Regions from separate parts of the Marinomonas algicola genome, predicted to be linked through region 2. Evidence: riboswitches for the same ligand, from Rfam matches in the RefSeq annotation. Region 2 holds a riboswitch; the other holds the start of a gene.

Region 1 (4,798 bases), 1.6 Mb from region 2:
AGAAAGTGTGGCATTGGCGAAAAAGTCTCATATTGAGGTGGTTGTTATTTTGACTCATAAAGATCAATGTGAAGATTATTATGTTTATTTAGATCAAGTCCAAGCCATTCGTAATGATCTTGTTATTGAAGCCATAAATTCACGTGAAGAAAGCAGCGCTAACCGTTTACTTGATTGGTGTGGCAAAGGCCAAATGGTGGCTTTAATAGGGAAAGAAAACTCAGGGAAAAGTCGTATTGTAAAAACCTTACTCTCGGTGACTCAGACACCAGATGAAAACCGTTTTGGTAATAAAGGCGCGCAGGAATCGAATCAATTTTATTTACTAAAAGAGGCCGGCCTGATTTTTGAGTCGGCGGCCATAAAAGTTTTATGTCAGACTCAAACACGAGAAGATCAAATTCAAGACACCTTATTAGAAGTTAAGCGTCTAGCGAAAGAGTGCCGCTTTGCCAATTGTAAACACACTGTTGAACCGGGTTGTTCGATACAAAGTGCGATCAAACTTGGTCTATTGGATGAATCACTATTAAGAGCCATTCAGTCCGATGATAAGGACGTTGACTCGGATGCAGAGAAAAGAGCATTGGACAAAAAGTCCGATAAATTATCGAAAACTTTGCATTCTATTTCACGGAAAAATAAAAAAGAAATAGAATAAGTGCGGGTTACTATAAAAAAGAGGTCCTCCCTCTTTTTTATAGTTTTATAGAATGATACAGATCAACCGTCATAACTGGATTCGATAAATGAAGAGTAAACAGAAGATAAAATCTCCCTGTGTCAATATGTGTAATTTAGATGAGAATGATGTGTGTCTTGGTTGTTATCGTTCTGCGAAAGAGATTACGATTTGGGGGCGAAGCAGCCATGACGAGAAAAGAGAAATTATGGCCAAGGTGAGAGAAAGGGAAAAAAACAGCCCTTTTTATAGTGAGTAAAGGAAGATAAAAGATTCTCTCGGATGATCTTTTAAAGACAAATTGCACTCTTCAAAGGCTAAAATTTATTCCGTTAATATCCAGATAGACCACTCTTCCTGCTTTACAATCCAATCAAAGCTAAGTATTCTTCAGGCACTTGTCGGAGTGCCATTTGGCTGAGATCGCTTTTAAGCGGGATCCGCAGAACCTGATCAGGGCTAAAAACCTGCGTAGGAAACAAGAAAATCGTTATCTTTTCTTATCTGCATCGAATGTACTTCTATTGGGTTATTCCAAGAGGCATTCTTTGTTGTCTTATGGGTACCAATAGAAGGTTTGAAGCGTCATTCTCTTTTTAGAGATGCGTTAAGGCCACACACCAGACAAGCAATTCTCCATTTAACATTATTGAGAACGGCTTATGTCATCAAATAACGAATTAGTTAATACAGCAAACGAGTTAATCAAAAAACCAAGTAAGCAAAGTCGTGAAGCTTCACGCCAAGCCGCTAAACAGTTCATAGAATCTTTACAAGCCACGCCTTTCCCATCTTCTGAACGAATTTATGTTGAAGGTTCAAACCCTTCCATTCGCGTTCCAATGCGACAAATTAATTTGTCGGATACGCCAATTGGTTCTGATCCTAAGTCGTTAACATATGAACCGAATGAGCCTATTTATGTGTATGATTGCTCTGGGGCATATGCGGATCCTGATGCTAACATCGATGTCCATAAAGGATTACCAAGACTGAGAGAAAATTGGATCAAAGATCGAAACGATACTGAGCACTTAGCACAATTATCTTCTGAATTCTCTAAAGAAAGGTTGGCAAATGCGGCTTTAGATGAACTGCGTTTTAAAGATTTGCCGACTCGTTCTCGGGCGAGCGAGGGTAAAAACGTCACGCAGATGCATTACGCACGTCAAGGTATTATCACTCCAGAAATGGAGTTTATTGCCATTCGAGAAAATCAGAACCTGGCGGCCATTAAGAGTGAATTACTGCGACGTCAACATGCAGGAAAAAATTTTGGCGCTAATATTCAGCAATACATAACCCCTGAGTTTGTAAGAGATGAAGTGGCGCGTGGTCGAGCGATTATCCCGAACAACATCAACCACCCTGAATCTGAACCTATGATCATTGGGCGCAACTTTCTGGTGAAAGTGAATGCCAACATCGGTAACTCGGCGGTCACTTCATCGATTGAAGAAGAAGTTGAAAAACTGGTTTGGTCTACCCGCTGGGGTGCCGATACAGTAATGGATTTATCAACAGGTAAGAATATCCATGAAACTCGTGAATGGATATTGCGTAACTCCCCCGTTCCTATTGGAACCGTTCCAATTTACCAAGCGTTAGAAAAGGTCGATGGTGTAGCCGAAGACCTGAATTGGGAAGTATTTCGAGATACTTTGTTAGAGCAGGCCGAGCAAGGAGTGGACTACTTTACTATTCATGCTGGTGTTTTGCTTAGGTTCGTACCCATGACGGCCAAGCGCTTAACGGGAATTGTCTCTCGCGGTGGCTCTATTATGGCGAAATGGTGCCTTTCCCATCATGAAGAGAACTTTACTTACACTCGTTTTCGTGAAATTTGTGAGATTTGCGCTCAATACGATGTGGCCTTATCTCTTGGTGACGGTTTGCGTCCAGGTTCTATTATGGATGCCAATGATGAAGCGCAAATGTCTGAATTACGCACCTTAGGGGAGCTAACAAAAATAGCGTGGGAATACGACGTTCAAGTGATGATTGAAGGTCCTGGACATGTTCCAATGCAGCTGATAGAAGAGAATATGACAGAGCAATTGAAATCCTGTCACGAAGCGCCTTTTTATACTTTAGGGCCATTAACGCAAGATATTGCACCAGCTTACGATCACATCACTTCCGGCATTGGTGCCGCTCAAATTGGTTGGTATGGTTGCGCCATGTTGTGCTATGTCACACCAAAAGAGCATTTGGGTTTACCGAATAAAGAAGATGTTAAAGAAGGTCTAATCACCTATAAGATCGCCGCTCATGCGGCGGATTTAGCTAAAGGTCATCCAGGCGCTCAAGTACGAGATAATGCTCTTTCTAAAGCGCGTTTTGAATTTCGTTGGGAAGATCAATTTAATTTATCTTTAGATCCAATTCGCGCACGAGCTTATCACGATGAAACGATTCCACAAGCTTCTGGTAAAGTGGCTCACTTCTGTTCAATGTGCGGTCCCAAGTTTTGCTCTATGAAGATCACCCAAGAAGTCCGAGATTACGCGGATGGACTCGAAGCGGCCAAATTAGAACGAATTGATGCGACGGATATTACCCATGTTGACGCACAGACTGGCATGCAAAAAATGTCGGAACAGTTCAAAGAACTAGGGAGTGATGTGTATTTAACAACGGATGTATTGGAGGAAAAAGGGACATTACTCAAGCACAAGGCTAAAGAGGCCTTATTAAGCGGAGAGGAGGGTTAATGTTATCAATGACTTCATCTCCTCCTGTGATTGTGTGTGTTGGTGGTTCGGACCCCAGCGCGCACGCTGGTTTACAGGCTGATCTTCGAGTGGGTCAGGATTTGGGTGTGCATGTAACTACGGTAGTCAGCGCCTTAACCGCGCAAAACTCTCAATCGGTATTCGCTGTGTACCCTATGAGTAAAGTGCAGTTCGATCAACAATGGGAAAGTATCTTGCAGGATATGACACCAAGCGTGGTAAAAATTGGTCTACTACCTAACGCAGAGTTAGTGTCAGCAATCGCTACTTGGTTGGCCAAAATAAAAATGGATAATCCTAATTGTCGTGTTGTTCTTGATCCTGTTGGTGCTTCTTCTACTGGACAGAGATTGCGCACTCAACCGTTAGAAGGCACCACCGATTCAGTGGGTCCCAGCTCAAGTGCATTAGACTTGTTGCCATTGGTTGACTGGATCACGCCGAACATTCAGGAATTTGAGGAAATAATCACGTCAAAGCTCGAAAAGGATAAGCCAACAGCAAATTTGAGTTTAACAGAAAGTGTTGATTTATTATTAAGTCAAAATCCTGAGTTAAGCAAAGTTCAATGGATTATTAAGGGCGGTCATGGTGTCAATCAAACAGACTCCTTATTAGAGTCAGATGACTGTGTGGATTGGTTATTTTCAAGTCGTGTCAAAGTGGATGGCTTAGTCTCGCCTTTTGGATTTTCTTCAAAGAGGCAGAAAAATTGCCATAGTCGCGGAACGGGGTGCAGTTTTGCCACGGCATTAAGCAGCTTTTTGGCTCTAGGTTATGATGAAATGGACAGTCTAACCTTAACAAAAAGCTATATTAATCATGCGCTTGAATTGAGCTATCAAGTGGGTAAGAAAACTGGCCCTCTAGCCGCGTGTGGCTGGCCTGATCAAATAAAACACCTTCCTGAAGTCCTTCAAGTGACGGCTGACCAATGGCTTTTAGACGGTCTTTGTTTTCCTGAAATAGCCTCTAGCTCTCTTGGGCTTTATCCTGTGGTGGATTCGCCTGTATGGATTGAGCGTTTACTAAAAGCTGGCATCAAAACGATTCAATTAAGAGTAAAAGACCCGGACTCGAGTACTTTAGATCAAGATATAAAACAGTCAATTGAACTTGGTAAGACCTATCGTGCTCAGGTTTTTATCAACGATTATTGGCAAAAGGCCATTGAGTATGGCGCTTATGGCGTGCATCTGGGACAAGAGGATTTATTGACGGCCGATTTGACTCGCATTGCTCACGCCGGCCTGCGCTTAGGCGTCAGTACACATGGGTATTTTGAGATAGCGAGAGCACGTAAGGTTCATCCAAGCTATATTGCTTTAGGCCATATTTTTCCAACACAAACAAAAAACATGCCGTCTCAACCTCAAGGTAC
Region 2 (4,798 bases):
CGAGATATGGTCGAGCCATACAAAAACGTGCGAGCACACCAAAACACACACCAAGCCATAAACTCACTAACGCCGCCGGCACTGCAATTTGCAATGAAACAATCACAGCACTCCACAGCGAGACAGACCCTAATGTTTTAAAAAATATAGGCGAAAAGATCGGGTCGAAAATAGCCAAAAAGGGGGGGACAACCAATATGAATGCACCCAGTAATGCCAAACAATCTGCTGACCGAGCCAAACAAGAATCTTTGATCACATAACTCCTTACCGCTAATAGACTCACATCCTGCCGATTAACGGGTGCAATGCGGTAAACAAGAACAGCAAAAAATGTACAAATAAACACCTGCAATAGAGCAAGAAAACTGGCTTTATTAAGGTCAAAATCAAACCTGAGAGCTTGATATATTGCCACTTCTAAGGTACTAAACTTTGGCCCTCCACCTAAACTTAACACGACAGCAAAACTTGAGAAACACAGCATAAAAATTAATACAAACGCTCCGGGCAACACTTTTTTTATGTAGTGCCATTCAATCCAGCGAAATGCCGCCCAACGAGAAAAACCCAACTGAGATGCCTGTCGCCATTGTCCAGAAGGAATTAAGTCATAGCCCTGCAGAAAAAGACGTACCGCCAAGGGCATATTGAAAAACACATGAGCAAGTAAAATCCCCACCAAACCATACAAAGGAACGTCAACCCCAAACAGTTGATTCAGCCAGCCAGTTCGACCATAAACAACGACCAGACCTAAAATCGCCACAATCGTCGGCACAACCATTGAAACAGAAAACAGTTGCAGTAAAACGGCTTTTCCATAAAATTGTCGATGAACTAAACAAGAGGCCACTGGAATTGCAATTAATAAACTAATCCCACTACTTAGCAGAGCTTGCCATAAGGAAAAACGTACAAGCCGCCAAAGATACGGCTGCTGAATGTAGCCAAACCATGAGTTTAATTCACTATAACGCAAAAGAGCCACCAGACTGGCCGCTCCTATTAGTAGAAAAAAGCCAACACCCAACAGTGCTGGCAGTAGGCCTTTGATGGCTCGAAAAGAAAACAATTTAACGCCTTTTATCGAGTTGTTGCCTCTAACCATTCATCAATCCAAACCTTGCGATTTTGAGCAACATCGGCGGCTGGTAGCACTAAGCTTTTAACGGGTTTTAACGCATCGTCAAACGCGGCAGGGAGTTCTTCTTCCAACTCAACCACGGGTAACATCCAGTTACCCGTTGCAACGACAGATTGAAAACCTGGCTGCAAAATAAACTGCATGAAACGCTTTGCTAGGGCAGGATTCGGTGCATCCTTCATCATGGCTGCCACTTCAATTTGTGGATAAAGTCCTTCTGTAGCGCTGGCGGCTTTATATTTGTCATCACCTTCTGCGATAATATGGTATGCAGGAGAGGTCGTATAGCTTAACACAACATCCGCTTCACCTTTCAAAAATAAGCCATAAGCATCAGACCAACCTTTTGTTACCGTTACAGTATGACCAGCAAGTCGCTCCCACGCATCAGCAGAATGATCGCCATAAACCGACTTCATCCATAACAACAAACCAAGTCCTGGAGTACTCGTACGTGGGTCTTGATAAATAACCCGCAGATCTTGATTGTCTACTACCTCTTCTAAACTGCTTGGCGGATTTTGAAGCGTTTCAGAGTTATAAATAAAAGCGAAATGCCCTTGGTCGAAGGGCACAAACGTTTTATCCTTCCAGCCGCCTGAAACAGTTACTGCAGAGGTTTCAACTGAGTGATTCGCTAATAAGCCAGTCTGCTTTGCGGCTTCCATTAAGTTTAGATCTAGCCCCAATAACACATCAGCTTGTGACGATTTACCCTCTAGTTGTGCACGAGACAAAATACCAACAGAAGAATCAAGTGCAACAAAATTCACTACACAAGCACATTCTTTTTCAAAATTGGCTTTTATTTTAGGACCTGGCCCCCAATCGGATGCAAACGCATCATAGGTATACACATTAAGAGTATCTGTCGCTAAAGTTATAGGCGAAAAAACAAGGCCAAGACTCACAACAGATGCCGAAAAAAAAGAAGTTAAAGAAAATGTATTCAAAGTGTCGCTCCTAAGGAAAGTGAGCGGCGTACAGGTGAAACGGCAAATGTGACATTTAAACCACAACTTAATGTAGGCTATTCAATTTGCTATCTCGATTCCTACGCCAGCATAATCTGGATCAGGTTCAACGGGTTAGCGCATTCGCTTCTCAGCCTAATTAAAGGCACCCCATGAGATGTATTCGGGCTAGATTATAACGATAATAAAAAAAATCGCTAGGAACTTACAATATAAACTCTCTCTGCTGACATCTCAAAGTAGCCGCTGAAGACTTACTCCATTTCACCAATACGACTCAGCACTCGACCTACGGCGCCTTGATTCCGCCGCGCAAAAAATAACGCTTTTTCTCCCATCGACATTCGCAAGCTAGAGTCGCCAAGCAACTTAAGTAAGCGGCTTGCTAGAGCTGACTCATCATGGCAGATTAGCCCAGCGCCTTCATCAATTAGGCCTTGTGTGATCTCTTTAAAATTAAATGTATGCTCTCCGACCAAGATGGGTTTAGAAAGCAACGCTGGTTCGATTGGGTTATGCCCTCCACGCTTTATCAAACTGCCGCCCACAAAAGCGACATCAGAACAATGGTAGTATGAAAGCAATTCCCCCATTGAATCTCCGATAATTACATCGTATCCAGACCAGTTTTCTGCAGATACTTCACTGCGTTTAGCAACGCGCGTAAAGTGTAACTTGGCGAGTTTATAAACGTCTTCAAAGCGCTCTGGATGTCGAGGAACTAAAATAAGCAAAGCATGAAGATGATGTTGCTTTATTACCTTATGAGACTCACAAAGTAACGTTTCTTCGTCTTCATGGGTGCTTGCACCAACCCAAACCAATGTTTCATCAGAAAATAAAGATCGCCAGTTACTTTCCAAAACAGTATTTGGAACAGTTAGATCAAATTTAATATTACCGGTTACGCACACGTTTTTAGCGCCAAGTTGTTCAAAGCGTTTTGCATCCACTCCATCGTGAGCACAAATTTTCTTTGGGATCTGCATGATTTTTTTCGAAAGACTGGCAAACTTAAGGTATTTTTTTAACGAACGCTCACTCAAACGGGCGTTAATCAAGAAGACTTCAATATCGTTTTGCTGGCATTGCATTAATAAATTTGGCCACATTTCTGTTTCAACGATTACTAACTTTGAACAAAGTATTTTATCTAGGAAACGTTTAACGGATTTTTTAAAGTCTACAGGAAGATAATGATGCTGCACATTGTGCTTAAAGAGCTGATCAACTTGAGCCGCTCCTGTGGGAGTCATAGTAGTAATTAATAATTTTTTCTGGGGGTGTAAACGCTGCCATTCAGCGACCAAAGGCCGAACAGCGAGTACCTCTCCAACCGAGGCACAGTGTATCCAAAGGTCCACAGAAATCCTTGACTCTACTTCACCCAGTGCCTGTGAAATAGAGTAATTTTCATGATTATCTGCAAAGCGCTTTAACTTAATGAAAATAAAAGGTGTGAGCAATTTGAGAAGTATCTGATAAGCCCACATGGCTACGCCTCAGGTTCATCATTAAATTGTTGATGATACAGTTGAGCATAGGCGCCTTTCAACTCCAATAACTCAGCATGAGTCCCTATCTCAACCACTTCCCCATGATCAATTACGGCAATAATATCCGCATTTTCAACCGTCGATAATCGATGAGCAATAGCAATGGTGGTTCTGCCTTTCATGAGAGAGTCTAACGCCTGTTGAATCGCTCTTTCCGATTCAGAATCCAGTGCGGAAGTAGCTTCATCTAAAATAAGAATAGGCGCATTTTTTAAAATGGCCCTGGCAATCGCAATACGTTGACGCTGACCACCGGAAAGTAAAACCCCATTTTCACCCACTAAGGTATCTAAGCCGTTCTCTAGCTCTTCAATGAAGCCCCAGGCATTTGCGGCTTTTGCCGCCGCTATTACCTCTTCTTCAGAAGACTCTTTTAGGTCTCCATAGGCAATATTAGAGCGAATCGATCCGTTAAACAAAATCACCTGCTGGTTTACCAGGGCAATGTTTTTTCTAAGATTATCAATTGCATATTGATTAACCGCGACACCATCTAAAAGCAAATCACCTTCTGCAACATCATAAAAGCGAGGAATTAAATTTGCGACGGTAGACTTACCGCCACCAGATCGACCCACAAGCGCCAAGGTTTTTCCGGCGGGAAGGAAAAGGCTAATATCGTTAAGGATTTTTTTGTCTGTATTTGGGTAAGAGAAATTAAGTTTATTAAACTCAATATCCCCCTTAAAACGCGCTATGCGCTTCACACCCGTATTTTTTTCTTCCGCTAAATCCAAAAAGCTAAAAATACTTTCTGCCGCTGAAATACCTTTCTGTAAAATACTGTTCACTTCTGTTAACTGGCGCATAGGCTTGCTCAACATGCCTGCTGCACCAATAAAAGCAACAAAATCCCCCGCCGACATTGAAGCACTGATTGTGGGATCTAATGCCATCCAAATAAGCATGGCTAAGGCAACAGCGACGATAAACTGCACAATCGGCACATTTAATGCTTTGGTTAACTCTAGTTTAAGCTGAGAGCGGCGATTTTCATTTGCGGCTTGATAAAAGCGTTCTGTTTCAAATGTTGCGCCACCAAAAATTTTAATGACTTCATGCCCTTTGATCGACTCAGAAGCCACATCAGTTACCCCGCCCATTGCGTCCTGTATACGCGT

The links. A riboswitch is a leader RNA that binds a small molecule or an ion and turns the genes downstream of it on or off. The one in region 2 is predicted to bind thiamine pyrophosphate.
Region 1: linked by a shared signal. The riboswitch ahead of thiC (phosphomethylpyrimidine synthase ThiC) and the one ahead of thiB (thiamine ABC transporter substrate binding subunit) in region 2 are both predicted to bind thiamine pyrophosphate.

Annotation. Positions count from the first base shown of each region.
Region 1 is NZ_CP061941.1:1,516,993-1,521,790, forward strand. Features, by position in the region: gene rsgA (GTPase RsgA) at 1-661, shown strand, start outside; gene IEZ33_RS06825 (DUF1289 domain-containing protein) at 750-941, shown strand; TPP riboswitch at 1,075-1,177, shown strand; gene thiC (phosphomethylpyrimidine synthase ThiC) at 1,345-3,396, shown strand; gene thiE (thiamine phosphate synthase) at 3,396-4,798, shown strand, end outside.
Region 2 is NZ_CP061941.1:3,138,958-3,143,755, forward strand. Features, by position in the region: gene thiP (thiamine/thiamine pyrophosphate ABC transporter permease) at 1-1,111, opposite strand, end outside; gene thiB (thiamine ABC transporter substrate binding subunit) at 1,087-2,100, opposite strand; TPP riboswitch at 2,181-2,284, opposite strand; gene IEZ33_RS14420 (3-deoxy-D-manno-octulosonic acid transferase) at 2,376-3,614, opposite strand; gene msbA (lipid A export permease/ATP-binding protein MsbA) at 3,617-4,798, opposite strand, start outside.